DNA from 3 places in the Micromonospora sp. NPDC051227 genome. Region 3 is predicted to be linked to each of the others. Evidence: riboswitches for the same ligand, from Rfam matches in the RefSeq annotation. Region 3 holds a riboswitch; each other region holds the start of a gene.

Region 1 (7,795 bases), on a different contig from region 3:
GAAGACGTGCGGAACCCGCGCGTCCCCGCTGAACCCGGCGTCCGCCCAGTCGGGCAGGGACCCCGTCTCGACCCGCGCCGCGCAGGCGGTCGCGGTGCTCGCCGTGGTGGCCGCACCCGCCGTCGGCGCCGCTCCGCTGGTCGGGGTCGTGCACCCCGCCAGCAGGACCACCGAGGACGCCAGCATCAACCTGCCCCAGGAAACCATCTCGCCCCTTCCGGTACGCGCCGAGCACTCGTCGCACCTTTCCGACACCGCCCCGGCCCTCCGGGTTCCTCGTGCTCGGACCGGAAACGTCTACCGGGTTGGCGGCGGTGAGGCCAGAGGGGACAGACCCTCACGGGCGCATGTGAGGATGCCTACGTGGAACAGGCTGGGTCGGCGGGCGGCCTCGGACGCGACTAGCGACCAGAGATGGCGGGACGGGCTGACCGGCCAGGAACCACTGCTGGCACCTCGGGCGTAAGTCAGGACGTGATCGCCGTTGGCGAGCGCTGCGCGGAGTTTCAGTATGGCGCCGGACGCTCGGCTGGGACGCGTTCGTTCGACAAATTCGCTATCCGGTGGCCGGAGCGTAGTGATAGACAACCGAGGTGCAGAGCATTTTGGATTTCCCCGAGGTCCTGAGGCTGATCGATGACCGCTCGGCCGCGTTCCGCGCCGCGATCGCGTCCGCCCCCGACCTTGACGTCCAGGTTCCGACCTGCCCGGACTGGACGCTGCGCGAACTGGCGCAGCACCTCGGCGACGGCCGCCGCCGCCAGGCCGCCATCATCGCGGCGGGCCCGGGCGCTGAGCCCCCGGCGAGGACGGACCCGAAGGGCGCTCCGACCGCGCCCCGCGACCGCGAAGCCCTGGACGCCTGGCTCGCCGAGTCGACCGTGCTCATGCTCGACGCGATGCGCGAGGCCGGCCCGGACCGCGGCTGCTGGACCTGGTGGGGCCGCTCGCAGGCCCCGCAGACCAGCGGAGCCGTGGCCCGGCACCAGATCCAGGAGTTGGCCGTCCACACCTACGACGTCCAGCTCACCCAGGGGGCCGCACAGCCGCTGCCGACGGACGTCGCGGTCGAGGGCGTCGACGAGTTCCTGACGACCGTCGCGGCGACAACCGTCCCCTGGCCGTTCAAGCCGGCGACCATCGACCTGCACACGACCGAGGGCCGCTCCTGGCGCCTGACCCTCAACGCCGACGGCGTCCGCTGCGACGACCTCGCCGCCGACGCGCAGCCGGGCGACATGGCGATGCGAGGCGCGGCGAGCGACATGGTCCTCTACTTCTACGAGCGAGTCCCGCTCGACGACCTGGAGACCACCGGCGACATCCAGCCGATGGAGCAGCTCGCAGACTGGGACCCGAACGCGTAAAGGCACACCTGTGGCTGCCACGCCCCCGGCCAGAGCACTAGCCCAGTGAGCGCGCGATCTCGATCGCCTCGGCCTTGGTGAGGGTGCCCTCCAGCCGGTAGCTCACGTCGTTGTCCTGCCAGATCAGGGTCGATCCGGCAAGTCGGGCGGTCTCCCGGCGGATCCCGCCCGCCCGGTCCACGTAGGACAAGACGTGCGGGCCGTCGACCCAGACGGCGAAGTCGCCGTTCACCTGGACCCAGTTCGCGCCCGGCGGAGTGACCTCCTTGTGGAAGGCCAGGTCGAGGTGACCGTCGAACGCGTCGACGCGCAGCGCGCCCCCGTCGTAGAGCAGCGTCGCCACCCGGTACCGGCCCGTGGCGTCCGGGTCGGCGACCAGCACCTGCTCGGGCGTGCCCAGCGTCGCCGGCAGGCGGATCGGAAACCGCACCGACCGTTGGGCCTCGTCCAGGGCGACGGCCCGCTGCCCGGGCAATGGCGACGCGGTGCCGCCGGGCGGCGTCGGGGCGGGTGAGGTGGCGATGCTGACCCCGGCGAAGCGCAGCAGCCCCGTGACGACGTCGGCGATCGCGGCCCGCGTCGGCGGCAACACCGCCACCAGCAGGGCGACGAGCGCCACCGCGGCGAGCGACCGCCACCGGCGCCGCCGGGGCGCGGGCGTGCCGAGTCGTACGCGGACCCGGGCGGTCACGTCGGGCGGTTCGGGGGTGTCAAGCCAGGCGGACAGGTCGCGCAGTTCCCGTTCGAGGTCACCCATGCCGGACCTCCGCACGGTCGAGCAGGCCACGAAGTTTCGCCAGCGCCCGGGACGTACGCGACTTCACAGTGCCCCGGGGCCAGCCCAGAGCCGCCACCGTCTCCTCCTCGGTGAGATCGAGGAAGAACCGGCAGACGATCACCTCGCGGTCCCGTACCGGCAGTTGTCGCAGGGCCTGCACCAGCGACGCCCTGCGCTCCCCGGCGAGGACCGCGCCGACCGCGTCGTCCTCGGCGATCTCGGACGTCGGGTCCGCTGCCGCCGCCCGCAGGACGAGCCCGTCGCGCCGGCCACGGGAGCGGTGCAGGTTGCGGGTCTCGTTCGCGACGATCGCGAGCAACCACGACCGGAAGGACGCGTCACCACGGTAACGGGCCAGCTTCCGGTACGCCTTCACAAACGCCTCCTGGATGACGTCCTCGGAGTCCGAGCCCGCGCCGAGCAGCACCGCGGTCCGGTAGGCGGACGCGGTGTGCCGGGCGACCAGGAGGTTGTACGCCTCCAGGTCACCTGCCCGAGCGCGGGTGACGAGCGCCTCGTCGTCCAGGGGAGCCTCCGTTCGGATCACACTCATGACACCGCCCACCCGCTGCGGGTTCCACAGGGCTTTCCCGGCGTAGGTCAGCTCTCTTTCATCGGGCGTGCAGCGTATTGCCAGGAACCGGTGCTGCACTGGAGGGACGTCGAGGAGAGGGGTGGGGCATGAGCTGGTTCAACCGCCGGTCACGGGGTGCCGAGGCGACCCCGACGAAGCTGGACCGGGAGGCGACCCGCGACGACCTCGCGGCGCTGGAGGCGTTCGTCGCCACCCGGCGCGGGGTGGAGTTCTACCTGGAGCCGGAGACGACCGCGACGGACACCACAGTGGTGGCGATCGCCCACGACGGCGAGTGGATCCGCCGCCGTACCGGAACGCCCCGCGCGGCCGGGGCCATCGCCCGCAAGCACGCGGTGCCGCTGTACGAGGCGGCGCGCACCGGCTACCCGGAACGGATGCGGACCTGGAGCCGGGCCCACCCGGAACGCCACGCCCGCTGAGGCCAGGTCAGTGCGGCTGGGCCGGCGCGGGTTCCTGGAGAGCGGTCGCGCGGGCCTGCACCCGTCGGATTCGGGCGAGGTGACCGTGCGTAACGTCACGGCAAGCACGAGGAGGCAGAGAGCCGCTCCGCCCCAGAAGACCGCTCTGACGCTGACCAGTTCTGCGGTCAGGCCGGCGACCAGAGCCCCGAGCGGCATCGATCCCCAACTGGTCAGACGGCTGACCCCGCTGTACCGCCCCATCATCTCGTCGGGCACGACGAGTGCGCGCAGCGAGCTGTAGGTGACGTTCCACGCCCCGGAGCCGGTGCCGCCCAGGACGGTCGCCAGGGCGACCAGCCGGGGGGGACGAGGTGATCGCTGGTGCTGCCAGCAGGACAACGAGGCCAGCCATTGACGCGGCGAGGACGACCCGCCGTCGACGTGGCGTAGCGGAACCCCGACCGGCAGTTCGTCCACGTCGGCGAGGGTCCGGGTCGGCGGCAGGATGGCGAAGTCTTCCCAGGACGTCATCGCGCGTGCGCGGGCTTGAAAGCTCGGGCGGAGGCGGGGATCGGCGCGTACCTGCTCTTGCAGGTAGCGGTGGCTCCACGGCCGGGTGGCCTCCGGGCGCAGCAGCGACACCGCTGCCTCGGGTCCGACGATCTCCAGGTCGGGTCAGGCGCAGGCGCCCCACACGTGGTCCCAGTGATGGTGGATGTAGACCAGCCGGCGGGCTCCGGAAGCCCGGTGGCGGCCAGTGCGGCCTGGATCTCGCGGGCGTGCGCGGGGCTCTGCCCGGCGTCGATCATCACACTGCCGCGTTCGTCGGCGACGACGGCGACGCCGGCCTGGTCCGCCTCCGGGTCGGGATCGCCCGGACAGAGCCAGACCCGGCCCGCCAGGTGGTGGAACTGCGGGGCGACCATGGTGATCGACCTTCGAGATTGATCGCGGCCACTGGTGTGGCGTCCGCCGATCCCAGGTGAGAGTGTCGGCCGGCGCCGCCCCGCCCGATGATCGGTGCAGGTCAGAGTGCCTTCGGTCATCCTTTGCTCTGTTTACCTATAAGCGCCGGTGACCCTCCGTGCCCGGTGCACATAGGTAAGCAGAGCAAAGGACGTCGCACATTGATCTGGGGCATTGCGCCGCGCGGCGTCGCGCCACCGCAATCGCTGAAGCTCGATGGGTGCTGTCCGTCTGGCGGGACCGGACCGGCGTTGACCGGCGGCGCGGCGGTGTGGCAGCATTCGCGGCCTGACGGCAGTGAAGGAAGTCGGTGCGAATCCGACGCGGTCCCGCCACTGTCACCGGGGAGCGATCCCCCCTCGTGAGTCACGGCCGTGTGTCTGCGGTTGGAAGGCCGGGGGAGAGCGTCGATCCGGAAGCCAGGATACTTCGGCCGTCGGGACGTACCCCAGGGCGTGGACACCCGAGGAGGACCCGATGACGCACGGCGTCTCATTCATCGACGATTATCGTCGTATTGCGCTCCAGGCAGTGCATTCCAAGGACACCGGCCACCGGCACCGCTGAGCTGATCGCCCGGCGCTGACCGGCCCCGACATCTGCGTCGGCGCGCCGTTAGCTCGGGCTGTCGTACCGGCTGACGCCGTACCCACCCCGCATCGCCCCGGTCGCCCCGTGAGGGCCCAGGGCGTCACTTTCCGGAGCCTGCCGTGCGCATCCTGCTGCTGTCCACCGCCGACACCGACCTGCTGGCCGCCCGCGCCAGCGGCGCCGACTACCGGTTGGCCAACCCCGCCCGGGTCACCGTCGAGGAGGTGCCCGCCCTGCTCGACGGGGTTGCCCTCGTCGTCGTACGCCTGCTCGGCGGTCGGCAGGCGTGGCCGGACGGCCTCGCCGCGGTGCTCGCCACCGGCGTGCCGACGGTCGTGCTCGGCGGTGAGGCGGTGCCCGACGCGGAGCTGATGGCCATCTCCACAGTGCCGTCCGGGGTCGTCACCCAGTCGCTGGCCTACCTGGTGGAGGGTGGGCCGGACAACCTCGGGCAGTTGGCCCGGTTCCTGTCCGACACGGTGCTGCTCACCGGCGAGGGGTTCGCCCCGCCCGCCCTCACCCCGGCGTACGGCGTGCACGGCGAACACTCCGCCGACCCGGACCGGCCCACAGTGGGGATCGTCTTCTACCGGGCGCACGCGTTGGCCGGCAACACCGGTTTCGTCGACGTGCTCGCGGACGCGGTCCACCAGGCCGGAGGCAACCCGCTGCCGATCTTCTGCGGCTCGCTGCGCGGGCTGACCGCGGGTGCCGGCCCCCTCGGGCTCTTCGCCCGCTGTGACGCGCTGCTGGTCACGGTGCTCGCGGCCGGCGGTGCGGTCGCCGCGGACGCCTCCGGTGGCGGCGACGAGGACGCCTGGGACGTCGGCGCCCTGGCCGCCCTGGACGTGCCGGTCATCCAGGCGCTCTGCCTCACCAGCACCCGCGCGCAGTGGGCCGGCAGCGACGCCGGGCTGTCCCCGTTGGACGCCGCCATGCAGGTGGCCATCCCCGAGTTCGACGGCCGGATCGTCACAGTGCCGTTCTCGTTCAAGCAGATCGACGCCGACGGGCTCTCGGTCTACGCCGCCGACCCCGAGCGGGCCGCCCGGGTCGCCGGGATCGCGATGCGCCACGCCCGGCTGCGGTACGTGCCGCACGCCGACAAGCGGATCGCCGTCGTGCTCAGCTCGTACCCCACCAAGCACTCCCGGGTCGGCAACGCCGTCGGGTTGGACACCCCGGCCTCGGCGGTCCGGCTGTTCGCCGCGCTGGCCGAGGCTGGCTACGACCTGGGTGACGCGCCACCGCCCGACGACGGCGACGCGCTGATCCACGCGCTGATCGCCGCTGGCGGTCACGACGTGGAGTGGCTCACCCCGGAGCAGTTGGCCGCCGCCGAGGCCCGGATACCGGGGCCGACGTACCGGCGCTGGTTCGACCAGGTCCCGGCCGAGCTGCGCGAGCGGATGCGGGAGCACTGGGGTGAGCCGCCGGGCGAGCTGTACACCGAGGGCGGCGACATCGTGCTCGCCGGGCTGCGCTTCGGCAACGTGGTGCTGCTGATCCAGCCGCCCCGCGGCTTCGGGGAGAACCCGATCGCCATCTACCACGACCCGGACCTGCCGCCCAGCCACCACTACCTGGCCGCGTACCGCTGGTTGACAGCGCCGGTCGCGGACGGCGGCTTCGGCGCCGACGCCGTGGTGCACCTGGGTAAGCACGGCACCCTGGAGTGGCTGCCCGGCAAGGGTCTCGGCCTGGCCGCCGACTGCGCGCCCGACGCGGTCCTCGGCGACCTGCCGTTGGTGTACCCGTTCATCGTCAACGACCCCGGCGAGGGCACCCAGGCCAAGCGGCGGGCGCACGCCGTGGTCGTCGACCATCTGGTCCCGCCGATGGCCCGCGCCGAAACCTACGGGGACCTGGCCAAACTGGAGCAACTGCTCGACGAGTACGCGACAGTGCAGGCCCTCGACCCGGCCAAGGTGCCCACCGTACGGGCCCAGATCTGGGACCTGGTGCGCGCCGCCGAGCTGCACCACGACCTGCACGCCGAGGTCATGCCCGAAGCGGACGACTTCGACGACTTCGTGCTGCACCTCGACGGGTACCTGTGCGAGGTCAAGGACGTGCAGATCCGCGACGGGCTGCACATCCTCGCCGACGCGCCCACCGGCGAGCCCCGGGTCAACCTGGTCCTGGCGGTGCTGCGCGCCCCGCAGATCTGGGGCGGCGCCCGGGCCCTGCCCGGCCTGCGACAGGCCCTCGCCGTCGCGTACTCCCTCGACGAGCAGGAGCTGCTCGCGTCGCCGGGACAGCGACTGGCGCTGCCTGCGGCGCTGACCGACGTGGTGGACGGGCCGGCCGGCACCGCCGCCGACGCGATCGACCTCATCGAGGCCCTCGCGCGGCGGCTGGTCGTGGGCATGGAGACCCTGGACTGGGCCGTGGACACGGTTGACGCCGTGGTGACGGAGCTGACCGGTCAGTCGATCCCGGACGTCGCCGCGGTGCTGCACTTCGCCGCCACCGAGCTGGTGCCCCGACTGGACCGGACCACCGACGAGCTGACAAACACCCTCGGGGCGCTGGACGGGAGGTTCGTGCCGCCCGGCCCGTCCGGCTCACCCACCCGGGGCCTGGTCAACGTGCTGCCCACCGGCCGTAACTTCTACTCCGTCGACCCGAAGGCCATCCCCAGCCGCAACGCCTGGGACGTCGGGGTGGCCCTCGCCGACTCGCTGCTGGCCCGGCACCTCGCCGACACCGGGGCGTACCCCCGCTCGGTGGGGTTGACCGTGTGGGGCACCAGCGCGATGCGGACCCAGGGCGACGACATCGCCGAGGTGCTCGCGCTGCTGGGCTGCCGGCCGGTCTGGGACGACCGGTCCCGGCGGGTGACCGGCGTCGAGGTGGTGCCGACCGCCGAGCTGTGCCGCCCGCGTGTCGACGTCACAGTGCGCATCTCCGGGTTCTTCCGCGACGCGTTTCCGCACGTGGTGGCGCTGCTCGACGACGCCGTCCGGCGGGTCGCCGCCCTGGACGAGCCGGACGAGGAGAACTACCTGCGGGCGCACGTCGCCGCCGACCTCGCCGAGCACGGCGACGAGCGGCGGGCCACCGCCCGGATCTTCGGCTCCAAGCCCGGCGC
Region 2 (7,795 bases), on a different contig from region 3:
ACCTGGGTGACCTGGGGTTCGCCCGGGGCGCACACCTGCTCGTGCAGCGCGCCCTGGCCGGGTTGCCGCCCGGCGGCCGGTTGGCGGTCTCCGGGCGCGACCCGGCGCTGCGCGTACACCTGCCCGCGTGGTGTCGTGGCCGGGGTCATCGGGTCGAATGGCCGGATCGGGGCGAGGCGAACGAGCTGGTGGCGGTGGTGGTCCGGGGGTCGACGGATGACGACCGCTGGTTCGGCGCGGAGCGGGCCGGGCCGGCCCTGCCGTCGGCGCTCAGCAGCCGTCCACCCGCGCGGTGGGGTCTCGGCGCCCGGGGTGCGCTCCTCGAAGCCGGTGGTCCGGAGGCGCGGTTCGACCTGGACGACCGCGACCTGGTCTGGGCCGACATCGCCCCCCACCTGTACGCGCAGGCTGCCGCCCGACAGTGGGACCCGCAGGCCGCGGTGCCGTGGAACGACCCGTTCGCCCTGCCGGCCGACGTCGAGGCGGCGGTGGTGCAGGTGATGACCTACCTGGTCGAGAACGAGCAGGCCGCCCTCGTCGTGCCGGCCCGGTTCGTGGGGCGCATCCATCCGCACTTTCGGGAGGTGGTGCAGCTGCTCGCCGTGCAGATGGCCGACGAGGCCCGGCACATGGAGGTCTTCAGCCGACGGGCACTGCTGCGGGGCGCCGAGATGGGCACGTCATCCGCTGGCGGTCGGCAGTCGCTGTTCACCCTCGTCGCGGAGTCGGACTTCGCGTTGGCGTCGTTCCTGCTCTCCGTGCTCGGCGAGGGCAGCTTCGTCGACCTGCTCTCGTTCCTGCACGAGAACGCCCCGGACCCGGTGACCCGCCGGATCTGCTGGCTCGCCATGCAGGACGAGCGCCGGCACGTGGTATTCGGCATGGCACACCTGGAACATCAGGCGCAGCTGGATCCGCTGCTGCGGGACCGACTGCGGGCGGCCATCCACCGCCGCCACGACGCGCTGGCCGACACGGCGGGCCTCAACGCGGACGTCTTCGACGCGCTGGTGCTGCTCGCGGCGGGTGGTTGGCATCCGGACGACGTGTCCGCCGGCTTCGACCGGGTGCAGGCTCTGCAACACGCGATGGATCAGGGCCGTCAGCGCCGCCTGGTCCGCCTGGGTTTCCGGCCCGACGAGGCGGCGGCGCTCTCCGCCCTGCACACCCGCAACTTCATGTAGCCGATCCCCGCGCACGGCGCGGCGTGCGCGGGGATCGCGGTGCGGCAGGTCAGCGAGGGCTGGTCACTGGCCGAGCAGGGTCCGGATCTGACGCGCGTAGCCGGCCACCGTGAAGTCCGGGCCGACCGAGTCCACCAGGACCAGGTCGTTGATGGTGTGATCGACGCGTAGCGCCAGGATCGCCTGGTACTCGGTCGAGTTGTACCAGGTCATGGCGGTCTCCGCGTCCGGGAACTCGATCAGCACGACCGAACCGGGCCAGCTGCCCTCGAGGACCTGCACCTGGGCATCCAGGACGAGCCACTTGGCGCCGTACGCCTCGGTGGTGGCCTGCACCTGCTCCAGGTAACGCAGGGACTCCTCGGTCGGCACTCCGCCCGGGATACGCAGGTGATTGATCAGGTACGTGCTCATGTCTCACTCCTCAATGCAGGTGCTGCTATCCCGGCCGAGGGCGTACGACCGGTCGTCTTGGATTGGCTACGCGCCGCGTCGGATGGCACGACACGGACTGTTACCGAGGGGATCGGACGCGGATCAGGTGAGGATCCGGGTCGTGGTGATCGTGAAGAACTCCCGGAGGGCGGCTGGGTCACCGGATGCCTTCGCCCGCGCTGCCGCGCCCTCGTAGCTGGAGACGACGAAGCCGGCGAGATCAGTGGCGGGTTCGTCGCCGTGCAGTTCACCAGCAGCCCGCGCTTGCTCGATCGCCGTGGCGAGGGCGGCGACCCAGCGGCCGAAGCCGGCGTCGACGGCGTTGCGCAGGACATCGCTGTGCGCCGGGATCTCGGTGGCGAAGTTGCCGAGCAGGCATCCGCGATCACCCATGGTGTCGCCGAGGCCCGTGATGTATCCCAGATGACCGGTGATCCGCTCAAGCGGGGTGCCGCCCTGCTTCTCGTCGAGCATCTCCAGCCCCATCGCCGCGGAGTATCTCGCCACCGAGTCGAGGGCGAGGTCCTCTTTGCTGGCGAAGTGGTTGTAGAAGGTGCCCTTCGGCGCCCCGGCAGCGGCGACGATGTCCTGGACGCTCGTCCCGTTGTAGCCCCGCAGGTGGAACAGGTCCAACGCCGCGTCGGACAACCGTTGCCGGGTCCCGGCGGAGGCCGGCGACTTCGTTCGTGGCATCTCGTGGCACTCCTCTCGCCCGGGGGTTGCGGCTGACTGGCAGACACCACGATATGACCAGTCGTCTCGGAATGCCAGTGATGTGACCGCCGTCATCCCCCAGGTACTGTGGAACGGCCATGAACAGGGATTCCAGCGCCGTCCGCGAAGAGTTGCTGCGACTGCGCGAGCAGACCGAAATCCAGGCCACCGCCCTGGACGGCGACCTCCAGAGCCTTTTCGAGGCGTCCCGGTCGTCCAACGCCGATGACGAGCACGACCCTGAGGGCAGCACGATCGCCTTCGAACGCGCGCAGCTCACCGCCGTCCTGGACGCCACCCGCCGACGCCTGGCCGAGCTGGACGTCGCGCTGCGACGGGTCGACGACGGCAGCTACGGCGTGTGCGAGCGGTGCGCCCGGCCGATTCCCGCCGAGCGGCTCGTCGCCCGCCCGTCCGCGCGTACCTGCGTGGCCTGCGCCAGCCGACGGTGACGGCGCCCGCCGACCGCGAGGGCGGCGGGCACCGTCGTACCGGTGGTCAGCTGGCGCAACAGCCCCGCGCGGGCGCGCCGGTGACGAGGCTGATCGGCGCGTCGTGTGCCCAGGGCTAGAAGTCGTCATCGAAGGCGACGGCGCCGGTCACCCCGACCTGGTACGCCGACACCCGCCGCTCGAAGAAGTTGGACAGCTCCTGGACGTCCTGCAACTCCATGAAGCCGAACGGGTTGCTCGACCCGTAGTGCGGGGCGATGCCGAGCTGGGCGAGGCGGCGGTCGGCGACGTGCTGGAGGTACTCCCGCATGTCGGTCAACGTCAGACCGGGCACACCATGGCCCAACAGGTCCTCGGCGAACTGCACCTCACACTCGACCGCCTCGGTGAGCATCCGGCGAACCTGGTCGGCGAGGTCGTCGTCGAACAGGTCCGGCTCCTCGGCGCGGACGGTGTCGACGACGTCGAACGCGAACGCCATGTGCATGGACTCGTCGCGGAACACCCAGTTGGTGCCCGAGGCGAGGCCGTGCAGCAGGCCGCGGGAGCGCAGGAAGTAGACGTACGCGAACGCGCCGTAGAAGAACAACCCCTCGATGCAGGCGGCGAAGCAGATCAGGTTGAGCAGGAACGTCCGCCGGTCCTCGCGGGACCGCAGCTCCCGCAGGTCGTTGAGGGAGTCGATCCAGCGGAAGCAGAACTCGGCCTTGCGACGGATCGAGGGGATGTTCTCGATGGCGGCGAAGGCCTCGAAGCGCTCGGTCTCGTCGGGCACGTACGTGTCGAGCAGGTTGAGATAGAACTGGACGTGCACGGCCTCCTCGAACAGCTGCCGGGACAGGTAGAGGCGGCCCTCCGGGCTGTTGACGTGCTGGTAGAGGTTGAGCACCAGGTTGTTGGCGACGATCGTGTCGCCGGTGGCGAAGAACGCCACGAGGCGGCTGACCAGGTGCCGTTCGGCCGGCGACAGCTTGTCCAGGTCGGCGAGGTCGGCGTGCAGGTCGACCTCCTCGACCGTCCAGGTGTTGCGGATCGCGTCGCGGAACCGGTCGAAGAAGTGCGGGTAGCGCATCGGGCGGAGAGTCAGGTCCATCCCGGGGTCGAGCAGCATGTGCGTGGTCCTCGTGTCGGTGGTGCTGGCGTCGGTGGTGGTGGCGCTGTCGACGGACGTCACTGGCAGGCCTCGCACGACTCGGGGTTCTCCAGCGAGCAGGCCAGGGCCTCCGCGTCGACGACGACGGGTGCGACAGCGCTGACGGTGGCCTGCTGGATCCGCGTCGCGGGGCGCGAGCGCAGGTAGTAGGTGGTCTTCAGCCCGGCCTTCCAGGCGTACAGGTACATCGAGGAGAGCTTGCCGATGGTCGGCGCGGCCAGGAACAGGTTCAGCGACTGGGACTGGTCGATGAACGGGGCGCGGGCGGCGGCCAGGTCGATCAGCGCCCGCTGCGGCAGCTCCCACGCGGTGCGGAACAGCTCCCGTACGCCGGCCGGCAGCTCGGCGATGTCCTGCACCGACCCCTCCGCCCGCCTGATCGCCGACCGGATCCGCTCGGTCCACAGACCGCGGGCCTTCAGCTCGCGTACCAGAGCGGTGTTGACCTGGAGGAACTCCCCCGACAGGGTCTCGCGCTTGAACAGGTTGGACACCTGCGGCTCAATGCACTCGTAGCACCCGGCGATCGAGGCGATGGTCGCTGTCGGCGCGACCGCCACCAGCAACGAGTTGCGCAGCCCGTACGCCTCGACCCGCCCGCGCAGCGCGTCCCACCGCGCGGTCTGCGTACCCTCGACTCCCCACAGGTCGGGCTGGAGCTGGCCCCGCGCGGCCCGGGTCTGCGGGTACGCCGGATGCGCGCCGAAGTCGCGCGCCAGGTCGGTGGAAGTCTCCAGCGCGGTCAGGTACAGCTCCTCGCTGACCCGGGTGGACAGCTCCCGTGCGGCCGGCGAGTCGAACGGCAGCCGCAGCGCGAAGAAGACGTCCTGGAGGCCCATCAGCCCGAGCCCGACCGGCCGCCAGCGGGGGTTGCTCGCCGCCGCCTGCGCGGTCGGGTAGTAGTTGATGTCGATGACCCGGTCGAGGAAGGTCACAGCGGTCCGCACCGTGGCGCGCAGTCGCTCCCAGTCGATGCCGCCGTCGGTGAGGTGGGCGGCGAGGTTCACCGAGCCGAGGTTGCACACGGCGGTCTCGGTGTCACTGGACACCTCGACGATCTCGGTGCAGAGGTTCGACAGGTGCACCACGTTGCCCGGCTCGGCGGTCTGGTTGCACAGCCGGTTCGACGCGTCCTTGAAGGTCATCCACCCGTTGCCGGTCTGGGCCAGGGTGCGCATCATCTTCCCGTACAGCTCCCGTGCCGGGACCTGCCGCACGTAGCGACCCTGCGCCTCGGCCTCCCGGTACGCGGCGTCGAACCGCTCCCCCCACAGGTCGGGCAGCTCGGGCACCTCGTGCGGGTCGAACAGCGACCACAGCTCGTCGGCCTCGACCCGGCGCATGAACTCGTCCGGGATCCAGTTGGCCAGGTTGAGGTTGTGGGTGCGCCGGGCGTCCTCGCCGGTGTTGTCCCGCAGTTGCAGGAACTCCTCGATGTCCGGGTGCCACGGCTCCAGGTAGACGCAGGCCGCGCCCTTGCGCCGGCCACCCTGGTTCACCGCGGCGACGCTCGCGTCCAGCGTGCGCAGCCACGGCACGATCCCGTTGGACTGCCCGTTCGTGCCCCGGATCAGCGCGCCCCGGGAGCGGACCCGGGAGTACGCGATGCCGATGCCACCGGCGAACTTGGACAGGTTGGCGACCTGGGCGTACCGCTGGTAGATCGAGTCCAGCTCGTCGAGCGGGGAGTCGACCAGGTAGCAGGAGGACATCTGGGTGTGCCGGGTCCCGGAGTTGAACAAGGTCGGTGAGCTGGGCAGGTAGGCCAGGCTGGACATCAGCCGGTAGAAGTCGACCGCCTCGTCGGCCGTCCGGGACAGGCCGCAGGCCACCCGCAGCAGCCAGTACTGCGGGGTCTCCAGCACCAGTCGGCTGGTGGGGTGGCGCAGCAGGTAGCGGTCGTACACGGTGCGCAGGCCGAAGTACTCGAACCGGCGGTCGCCGTCCGGGTCGATGGCGTGGTCGAGCGTCGCGGCGTGCGCGGCGACGAACGCGGCGGTGTCGTCACCGATCAGGCCCTCGGCGTGGCCGACCCGGATCGCCGCGCTGAACGAGGTGATGCCCTGTCGACGCGCCTCCTTGTCGACGTAGCCGGCCAGCAGCCGCGCGGCGAGGCGCGAGTACTGCGGCTCCTCACCGATCATCTCGGCGGCGGTCTGGATGGACAGCCGGTCCAGCTCGGCTGTGGTCGCGCCGTCGTAGAGGCCGCTGATGGTGCGGGTGGCCACCCGCATCGGGTCGACGTCGGTCAGGTCGTCGGCCCATCGCTCGACCGCTCGGACGATCTTGTTCACGTCCACGGGTTCGGTGCCGCCGTCGCGCTTGCGGACCTGCATCGGCGTGCGCCGCACTGTCGCGTCGCCGCTGGCCGGGACTACCTCGGTGACTGTCACCACTCGCTCCTCGGAGTTCGAGACCTGGTGGCCCGGACGCGAGGAGGCAGACACCGACGGACGCCACGCCAGCCCGGCGTGGGTCAGGGGGCGTCAGCCGTCCCACGCGGCTTCGGACCGCCGCCCACCCGGTGCGGGTACGCGGCGCGCTGGCAGGTCTTCGGACTCGCGGGCACGACCGGATTCGCCGGTCTCCTACTGGCCGTCGCTTCCCAGGCCGGTTGGTGGCCCAGTGCTGTTGACGGCGGTCGTTCCCACTCACCGCTGCGGGACAGTCCCGGATTTCCACCGGGTTCCCTGTTGCCTCGACCGCGCCGGATGAGCGGCCGAACCAGCTGCGCTCGACACCATATATAGGGACGCAGCCGTTGTCACACCCCACATGTCGTTCTCGGGCGTGTCGGCGCCGACTCGGTGACCACCGTCACCACCCCGGCCGGCCATGCCACGCCGATCGACGCCGGGCACCGGAGACGGGCACTCCGCGCCGGTGTCGACAGTCGACAGAGATTTGACGTATCGAGGCCAGGGTGGCGCAAGCCGTACTCATGCGTCGCCGCCAATGCGCCGTGGTGGGATGGAACGTCCAATCTCCACGGACCGCCACTCCCGTCACCTTCGCCCACCAACCGGCCCGATGGGCGGCAAGGCGGATCAACGCGGCGGGCAAACATCATATGTCTGCGGGCCTGCGATGATCGACATCGTTGACGTGCCGGAGCGGCCCTCCGTATACTCCCAGTGATCATCTGATCTTTAGCCTAGCCGGGCGAGGAGCGCATGCCGCAGATCACCGCCGTCACCGTCGAAGACGTCCGCTTCCCCACCTCCCTGACCGCTGACGGGTCAGACGCCATGAACAAGGACGGCGACTACTCGGCGGCCTACGTCGTCCTGCACACCGACGGCGTCGACGGCGTGGGCGCGCCACTCGCGGGGCACGGCCTGACCTTCACCATCGGCCGAGGCAACGACATCGTCGCGGCGGCGGCGGTCCACCAGGCACAGCGCCTCGTGGGCCTGGACGTGGCGACGATGGCAGCGGACATGGGCGCGGTCTACCGCCTCCTCACCTCCGACTCGCAACTGCGCTGGCTCGGTCCGGAGAAGGGCGTCGTCCACCTCTCCCTGGCGGCCGTGCTGAACGCGTCGTGGGACCTGGTCGCCCGGGTCGCCGACAAGCCGCTGTGGCGGCTGCTCGTCGACATGTCCCCCGAGCAACTCGTCGACATCGCGGACCTGCGCTACCTGTCCGACGCGCTGACCCGGGACGAGGCACTCACCATCCTGCGGGCCAAGGAGGGCACGAAGGCCGCCCGCCTCGCCGAGCTCGACCGGACCGGCTACCCCGCCTACACCACCTCAGCGGGTTGGCTCGGCTACGGCGACGACAAGCTGCGCCGGCTCTGTCAGGAGGCGGTGGACACCGGCTACGGCTACGTCAAGCTCAAGGTGGGTGCCAAC
Region 3 (7,795 bases):
CCAAGCCGGAGGCTGTCGCCCAGCCGGCCCAGGAGATGGCCGACGTGGCCGCCGCCAAGCCGGCTCCGAGCGTGGGTTCCAGCACCGAACTGCTGGAGGCCGTGATCGGCAAGGCCGCCGACGCGCCGCTCTGCTTCACCTGCGGTACGAAGATGCGCCCCGCCGGTAGCTGCTACGTCTGCGAGGGCTGCGGCTCCACCAGCGGCTGCAGCTGACGTACGCGAAACGCGGCGCTGCCCCGGCTTCCCTCACGGGAGGTCGGGGCAGCGCCGTTTTCAGTTGCTCGTCATGCCGCTGCCCACGGGCATGATCAAGTGATGATAAGTAGGTCAGAGACGCCCCTGGGACCTACTTATGATCACTTGATCATGACGGGTCCGTCGGTGCTCGGCTCAGGCAGACGCGACGGTAAAGTCGCCGTAAGTCCGATGCGCAGCGACTGAGGGCGGCGTAGAGCAGGGCGCAGGATCAGCGGTCTTCGTCGCCCTCGGTTGGGCGTGGTGGGCGGTTGTGCTTGGCCCACTCGTCCACCTCGTCCGCGTCCCAGACAGTCGTCCCGATCAGACGGGCCACCGGCTAAGGGAAGCCAGGGCGGCGGGTGATCTGCAGTACCCGCTGCCGCGACACGTTGAACAGGGCGGCCAGCTCGCCAGGCCCGTACAAGCGCGGTCGCTTCATTGCCTGATCGTAGGTGCGCTTTGCGGGGCCGGTCTTAACGGAACTGCGACAGCAACAAGTAGGCCGACCCACCGCATCCTCAGTTGCTTCTACTGCAAGCCCCACCCAGAGTCCACGGCACGCCTGCCACCTCGGGGCGGGGCTACCGAATGCTGCGTACGAACTCCGTCCATGCGCCTTTTGTGAAGCGAAGCGTCGAACCGCGGGGATTCTTGCTGTCGCGCACCGCGATGCTCGTATCCAGTTCGGCTACCTCGACGCATGCGCCGCCGTTGTTGTCGCTGTAGCTCGACTTGCGCCAGACCGGGCGTTCCGAGTTTTCCATGATCACTCTCTCAGGTCTGTTGCCGCTCCATGTCGTCCGCCATCCGCAGGATGAGCTTGCGCGACTCTACCGGCCCGAGAGCGGCTGCCCGGAGTCGGTCCCACAGCCGAGTGTAGGCGCGAACCGCGTCAGGCCGGTCAAGGTAGTCGGCGTCAGTGAAGGTCTCGACGTAGACCACGTCGGATGCCGCGTCATCACCGAAACGCAGGATGATGAAGCTGAACGAGGCCGTCTCGTAAGTCTGCGCGTCGAACGGGAACACCTGCAACGCGACGTTGGGCTGTTTGCTGACCTCCGCCAGGTGCAGGAGTTGGCGGCGCATCGTCGTCCCGTCGCCGATGCTTCGGCGGAGCGCTGACTCACTAAGGATGAAGTTCAGGTCGGGTCCATCGTTCTGTCGCAGAATCGACTGACGTTCCATGCGGACGGCAACCTGCCGGTCGACCTCATCGGTGGACGGGCGAGGATGGTCGATCGCGTTCATGGCGCGGATGTACGGCTCGATCTGGAGAACTCCGGGGATGACCTCCGGCTGGTACCAGCGGATCTCTGACGCGTCGCCTTCGAGGTCCAGGTACTGGCGGAACCAGTCCGGCGCTGCGTTCCGATAAGTGCTCCAGCGTCCGCGTTGCCGGCCTGCTCGTGCAAGGTCGCGTAGTGGCTCGGCTTCATCGCCCCGGATTCCGTACAGATCGAGCAACAGGTTCAGGTCGGTGAGCCGGATCCCCGACTGTCCAAGCTCGACCCTGCTGATCTTGCTTGCTGCTGCGTCGATGGCAGCCGCCGCCTCGTCCTGCGTCTTACCTGCAGCCTCACGTGCCCGTTTGAGAGCAAGGCCGAGGCGCCGTCGCTGGATGCGTGCCGAGTTTGAGGGCGCACCCGTGTCGTTGGCCCTCTACATGGGGTCCTACCCGGTCTGGGCGGCCGAGGACCTGACCTGGGTGCCCGCCGGGCTGCTGCACCGCCGTTTCCTGGGCTGGGTCCGGTGAGTCTGATCCGGCGGGGAGACGAGCGGTTCCACTACAGCGACAACTCGCACAAGTGGATCCCGCCGGACCCGGACTACGACCAGGAGGTCTGGGACGAGATGGTTCGGCAGCACCAGCTCCAGCACCTGGAGGAGATCTCCACACGCAGAAAGCCGGCCCGATCACTTGATGCTGAGTAGTTGTGGACGAGCCGCTCCGACTACTCAGCATCAAGTGATCTTGGCTATCGGGCTACTGGCTCGCGCGCTCGGCGGCGCGTACGGCGTTGCGGAACAGCATCGCGACGGTGGTCGGGCCGACCCCGCCGACCCGGGGCGTGATGGCGCCGGCGACCTCGGCGCACGCTTCGTCCACGTCCGGCAGGAGACGCCGGCCTTCATAGCGGACGCCGGCGCCGATGACGACGGCGCCGGGTTTGACGTGCTCAGGCTGCACGATCCGGGGTACGCCGGCGGCGGCGACGAGGATGTCGGCGCGGCGGGTGTAGCGGGCCCAGTCGGGAACACCCGTGTGGACGACGGTGACGGCGGCGTTGGCGGTGGGGCGCTTCTGGGCGAGCAGCATGGCCAGGGGGCGGCCGAGGGTGGCACCGCGGCCGAGGATCACGACCTCACGACCGGCGACGGGGATCTCGTAGTAGGCCAGGAGGGCTTCGATGCCGGCGGGGGTGCACGGCAGCGGACCGGGCAGGCCGACGGCGAGACGCCCCATGTTCAGCGGATGCATCCCGTCGACGTCCTTGTCCGGGTCGATGGTCTGCAGCGCCGCGTCGTAGTCCAGGTGCCCCGGCACGGGGTACTGCACGAGCAGCCCGTGCACGGCCGGGTCACTGTTGAATCGGGCAATGGCCTGGTGCAGCTCGGCCTGGGTGGCGGTGGCGGGCAGGTGCGCGTGCGGGGAGGCGAACCCGAGCGCGGCGGCCTGACGCTGCTTGATGGAGATGTAGCCGGCGCTGGCGTCGTCGTCGCCGACGAGGATGGTGGCGAGGCTCGGTGTGATGCCGCGGCTGCGGAGGCGGGCGGCTGCGTCGGCGGTCTCGGCCAGGACGGCTTCGGCGACGGGTGCACCCGGCAGGAGTCGGGCCGCGCCCGACGGGGTGTGGTTCTCGACGGTTGGGCTGGTCGTGGTCATGACGGTTCCTCGACGCGGGCGCCCAGGCGGTCGACGCCCGCGAGAGGCTCCCCGATGGTTCCACCATCCCCGTGCCGCCAGTCGCCGGTGCTTCGATAATGCCGCATCACCAGGGCGACTGCCCAGCTCGGGGTCGAGGCGGAGGCACCGCTCCAGCTACCCGGTCACTCGGTCGTCCAACGATCGTGGTGGATCACCGACGACACCGGACGTCGCTGGCGCCAGCCGTGCCGCTCCAGGTCCGGTGTCTGCTCCAAATGGGTGACCGGGCCGAGGCAGAGCCACGCCACCGGGCGGACGGTGGCCGGGATGCCGAGCAGGTCGCGCAGGAACGGCTCCCGGTAGAACGAAACCCAACCGACCCCGAGCTGCTCGGCGGTCGCGGCCAGCCACAGGTTCTGGATCGCCAGACAGACCGAGTAGAGGCCGGCGTCGGCGATCGCGTGCCGACCGAGCACGGCCGGTCCGCCCCGCTCCGGGTCGTACGTGACCACGACTGACATCGTCGACTCTCGTACGCCATCGATCTTGATCCGGGCGAAGCGTTCCGCCGCCGCACCCTCGAGAGTGGCCGCGAAGGTGTCCCGTTCCCGCTGCACGTGCCGGTGGAACTCCCGCCGCAGCTCGGGATCGCGGACCAGGATGAAGTCCCAGGGCTGGGAGAGGCCGACGCTCGGCGCGGCGTGCGCCGCCTTGAGGATCCGGTTCAACGTGTCGTCGGGGATCGGTGCCCCGGTGAACTGGGCACGTACGTCCCGGCGGCGGTGGATGGTCTCGTAGAGTCCGGTGTCCAAGGCAGGCTCCCGCTGCGCTCGTGCCCCTGACGGGGGTCGATGACGCGAGGCCGGTCTTCGGACTCCCGGATCTACGCTGGTCACCCGCCTTCCCAACCCCGCAGGGTCAGTGGCTGCGTCTGGTACGCCTGGGTGGCAACTCCCCGGTCACCGCGGCGGGCCCGTGCCGGACTCACACCGGCTTCCCGATTCTCCCCACTCGCGCGGGGCACCTCGCAACGTTTGTTCCACCGCCCACCATAGCGGCCGACGAACCTGGGACGAATCCTGCCGTGAATTCAGGCGGAAAGTTCCGCCCGGATCAGCGCGGCCAGCTCGGCGGGCCGAGAAAGGAATGGCGAGTGCGAGGAGTCCATCCGCAACACCCGCTCGGCCCGCTTGGCCATGAGTTCCTGCGCGAAGGGCGGAAGAGCGTTGTCGGCTGCACAAATGACGTAGGTGCTGGGAATGGTGCGCCACGCTGCCCCGGTCAGCGGCTGCTGCGTCGAGGCCCATGACTGGAGTCCGAGTCGCGCAACGGCCTGTTCCGCGATTTCCGGATCGACGTCGCCGTAGAAGACCTCTCGGGGCTGCGATGGCTCGATGTGACCCTTGCCCTTCAGATCCGTCCGCTCGTGCACCTTCCACCAGGGCGGAGCAACGCCACCGGCGGTGGAGAAGACCGAATCGCCGACGTCCGGCTGGAAAGCAGCGAGATAGACAATGCGGCGTACGTTGTCCGCGGCAGTGAGCGCCTCCGTGACCGGGCTGCCACCGTAGGAGTGGGCGACGACCACGACCGGGCCTTCGATGGCGGCGACGGCGGCCTTGACCACTGCCGCGTCGTCGTAGAGGTCCCCGAGGGCAGTGGGGTCGTCGCCGCTACTGGGTAGCGCGACGGTGTGGATGTCAATATCCGGGAACTGCTCGATGAGCGACTGCCAGACCCAGGGGCCGTGCCAGGCGCCGTGCACGAGAAGAAGCGACGGAATGCTTTTCAAGATAGTGTCCTGCCCGCATCGATTAAATGGTCGGATCTGGAGTTCGCCGCCCACGCCGTCGCGTATTACTACGGCGCGCGGCACTCATCTCGACCGGCGACAGCGGAAATATATGCCGCTACTTTCGGGTAGCACGGTGCGGTCGACTATGAGCCGAGCCACAGGCCCGGTGGCGACGGTGTTGCCGTGACTGACGACACGTTGCCGGCCCATCTGCTTGTCGTGCCGGATGGTTCGGTAACACCCGCGCTCCGTCCTACGAAGAAGGGGTGTAACGGCTACGAGAGGACGGCCTGTGAATGACCCTAACCACGCGGAAGGTGATATTTCCGGCATCGGGGCCGATCCGGTGGCCTTCGAGGTCTTCTACCGGCGGCACCTGGAGGCGGTGGGCCGGTTCGTGGCGCGGCGGGTCGACGACCCGCATCTCGCCGCCGACCTGACCGCCGACGTGTTCCTGGCGGTGATCGAGTCGGCGGCCGGGTACCGGCCGGAGCGGGGTAGCCAGATCGGCTGGCTGTACGGGGTGGCCCGCAACGTCATCGGCGACGAGCGGCGTCGGGCGGCCCAACGGCTGCGGGTCACCGGCCGACTGGCCGGACGACGGGACCTCGGCCCCGATGACATCGCGCGCATCGAGGAGCGGATCGACGCCGAATCGGCGGCCCGTCGCACCCATCGGGCGCTGAGCGAGCTACCCGAGGGCACCCGGACGCTCGTCGAACTCGTCGCCGTGGACGGCCTCACCGTCACGGAGGCGGCGGCAGTGCTCGGGATGTCGCCGGTCGCCGCTCGGGTCCGCCTGCATCGTGCCCGCCGCGTCGTCCGCGCCGTGCTCGCCCGCCCGGTCACCACCCTCGCCTGATGAGACGGAGATAACGATGAACGAGACCGAACGGTCGCCGCGGGGTTTCGAGGAGCAGCTCCTCAGGGATCTGACCGCACACGTCGCCCACCGGGCCGAGATGGCGGCGGCGGCCCGTCCCGCCGGACGACGTACCCGGTTCCTGCGGGGTTGGCGCCTCGTCGGAGCGTTCGGGCTGGCAGTGACACTGACCGCCGGTGCGTTGGCGGTCCAGACCATGAGGGTGGGCGACGAGCCGCCGCCGACGGCCAGCGCGTCGGAGATCTTCCATCTGGCGGCCGACGCGGCCCGGCAGCAGCCGGAGCTCACCGCCCGACCCGATCAGTACGTCTTCACGGAATCCCTGGCCACGATCCGGGACATGCCGGACAGCGGGCCTTACCAGACCATCCGGAACCAACTGTGGCAGTCGGCCGGCGGAGTCGCGTACACGCAGGGACGCTACCGACCGGAGAGCGACCCGAACGGGTGGGGCGAGCTGCGGGAGCTCCGGATGAACGATGCCGCCGATCCCACGAAGGATCTCGACGCGTTCCAGCCGCCGGCATACCACGGCGACCTGCCCACCGACCCGGACGAGCTGCTTCGATACCTTCGGGAAAACCCGGTCGACCTGCACCTCCCCGAAGGCGCCGATGAGGAGGCCGTCTACGGGGACGAGAGCATGGCGTACACCACCGCGCGGTCGATGCTCCAGGGCTACGTGCCACCCCGAGCGCTGGCGGCGCTGTTCGAACTGTTGGCACGGGAGCCCGGGGCTGTCGTCATATCGGCCGACGTGGTGGACGCCGCCGGTCGGCATGGGGTGGCGATCCGGATGCCCGGTGTGATCGGCGGCAACGAGGACTTGCTCTTCGACCGCGACACCCACGTCTTCCTCGGCCGGCGGGGGTCGGTGGTGCGCAACGGCAAGGAGTCCCTGCACACGGCTGTCGCGCTACTGCGCATCGCCATCGTGGACCGGCCCGGCCAGCTGCCCTGAGCGGTGTAGGCGCGCCCCAGCCCTGACCGGGCCGGTCACCTCGGACCGGTCAGGGCTGGACGAACAGTGGCCCGTAGTTCGAGCGGAACATCTGCTCGCCGAGGCGGCGCATCACCAGGTCGCGCAGCACGGGCGGGAGCCCGGTGGCCTTGTCACGGCGATGGGTCTGGCTGAGCACCCAGTTCGTCCGCGGCCGGCGCCGCGCCTCGAAAGCACGCAACGCGGCGGCGACGGAGTCGGCGGCGGCCAACGACGAAGCGAGCACGACGGCGTCCTCCAGGGCCATCGCCGCGCCCTGGGCCATGTTCGGCGAGGTCGCGTGGGCGGCGTCGCCGATCAGCAGCACCGGCCCCCGGGACCAGGAGTCGAGCACGACCTCCTGGTTCGGCCCGGCGTGCAGGGTGCTGTCGTCGTAGTCGAGGGCCTTGAGCATTGTGGTCACCGGCTCGGTGAACGTCGCGGCCAGCTCGTCGCGCCAGCCGGGCCGGTCGGCCACCGGGCCGTCGTTGTAGTAGCAGTACGTCTGCTCGGCGCTGATCGGGATGGTCAGGAACTGCCTCCCGCGCCCCAACTGCACCGACCAGACCGGCTCGTCGTCGATCCGGGGAGCAACCCACCGGTACGCGTACTGGCCGAGGTCGCGGGCGGCCTGGCCGTCGAAGGCGAGCCGGCGGACCGTCGAGTTCACCCCGTCCGCGCCGAGCACCAGGTCGTACCGTGCGGTGCTGTCGTCGTCGAACTCGACGGCGACCTGGTCGCCCTCCTGGGCCAGCGCGACCGGTTGGCGGCCCCAGCGGATCGGGGTGTCGCCGACGCCGGCGAGCAGCGCCCGGTGCAGTTGCGCCCGGTGCAGCGACACGCACGGTCCGACGCCCTGCCACAGCGCGGCCACGTCGATGTCGAAGAGGCGACGCCCGCGCTGGTTGGCGCTGCGCTGCCGGGTGATCTCCACGGAGATGTCGGCGACCGGCTCGGCCAGACCGAGTACGTCGAGCATCCGGGTCGCGTTGCCGGTGAGGTAGATGCCGGTGCCGGAGTCGGTCGGCCCGGA

What was found. A riboswitch is a leader RNA that binds a small molecule or an ion and turns the genes downstream of it on or off. The one in region 3 is predicted to bind cobalamin.
Region 1: linked by a shared signal. The riboswitch ahead of cobN (cobaltochelatase subunit CobN) and the one ahead of bluB (5,6-dimethylbenzimidazole synthase) in region 3 are both predicted to bind cobalamin.
Region 2: linked by a shared signal. The riboswitch ahead of ACIA47_RS31245 (ribonucleoside-diphosphate reductase subunit alpha) and the one ahead of bluB (5,6-dimethylbenzimidazole synthase) in region 3 are both predicted to bind cobalamin.

Annotation. Positions count from the first base shown of each region.
Region 1 covers NZ_JBITET010000001.1:172,373-180,167, reverse strand. Annotated here, with positions in the region: gene ACIA47_RS00920 (hypothetical protein) at 1-186, opposite strand, end outside; gene ACIA47_RS00915 (maleylpyruvate isomerase N-terminal domain-containing protein) at 594-1,367, shown strand; gene ACIA47_RS00910 (hypothetical protein) at 1,405-2,124, opposite strand; gene ACIA47_RS00905 (RNA polymerase sigma factor) at 2,117-2,698, opposite strand; gene ACIA47_RS00900 (hypothetical protein) at 2,827-3,162, shown strand; partial or broken gene ACIA47_RS00895 (MFS transporter) at 3,190-3,675, opposite strand; cobalamin riboswitch at 4,411-4,540, shown strand; gene cobN (cobaltochelatase subunit CobN) at 4,821-7,795, shown strand, end outside.
Region 2 covers NZ_JBITET010000021.1:51,301-59,095, forward strand. Annotated here, with positions in the region: gene ACIA47_RS31220 (ferritin-like domain-containing protein) at 1-1,184, shown strand, start outside; gene ACIA47_RS31225 (DUF1330 domain-containing protein) at 1,248-1,598, opposite strand; gene ACIA47_RS31230 (TetR/AcrR family transcriptional regulator) at 1,722-2,312, opposite strand; gene ACIA47_RS31235 (TraR/DksA family transcriptional regulator) at 2,432-2,785, shown strand; gene ACIA47_RS31240 (ribonucleotide-diphosphate reductase subunit beta) at 2,901-3,896, opposite strand; gene ACIA47_RS31245 (ribonucleoside-diphosphate reductase subunit alpha) at 3,956-6,274, opposite strand; cobalamin riboswitch at 6,465-6,682, opposite strand; gene ACIA47_RS31250 (enolase C-terminal domain-like protein) at 7,112-7,795, shown strand, end outside.
Region 3 covers NZ_JBITET010000009.1:127,095-134,889, reverse strand. Annotated here, with positions in the region: gene ACIA47_RS22230 (vitamin B12-dependent ribonucleotide reductase) at 1-215, shown strand, start outside; gene ACIA47_RS22225 (DUF397 domain-containing protein) at 821-1,003, opposite strand; gene ACIA47_RS22220 (DUF5753 domain-containing protein) at 1,014-1,859, opposite strand; gene ACIA47_RS22215 (hypothetical protein) at 1,858-1,992, shown strand; gene ACIA47_RS22210 (hypothetical protein) at 1,989-2,171, shown strand; gene ACIA47_RS22205 (bifunctional 5,10-methylenetetrahydrofolate dehydrogenase/5,10-methenyltetrahydrofolate cyclohydrolase) at 2,224-3,123, opposite strand; gene bluB (5,6-dimethylbenzimidazole synthase) at 3,288-3,917, opposite strand; cobalamin riboswitch at 3,948-4,148, opposite strand; gene ACIA47_RS22195 (alpha/beta hydrolase) at 4,196-4,897, opposite strand; gene ACIA47_RS22190 (sigma-70 family RNA polymerase sigma factor) at 5,193-5,762, shown strand; gene ACIA47_RS22185 (CU044_5270 family protein) at 5,779-6,744, shown strand; gene ACIA47_RS22180 (FAD-dependent monooxygenase) at 6,794-7,795, opposite strand, start outside.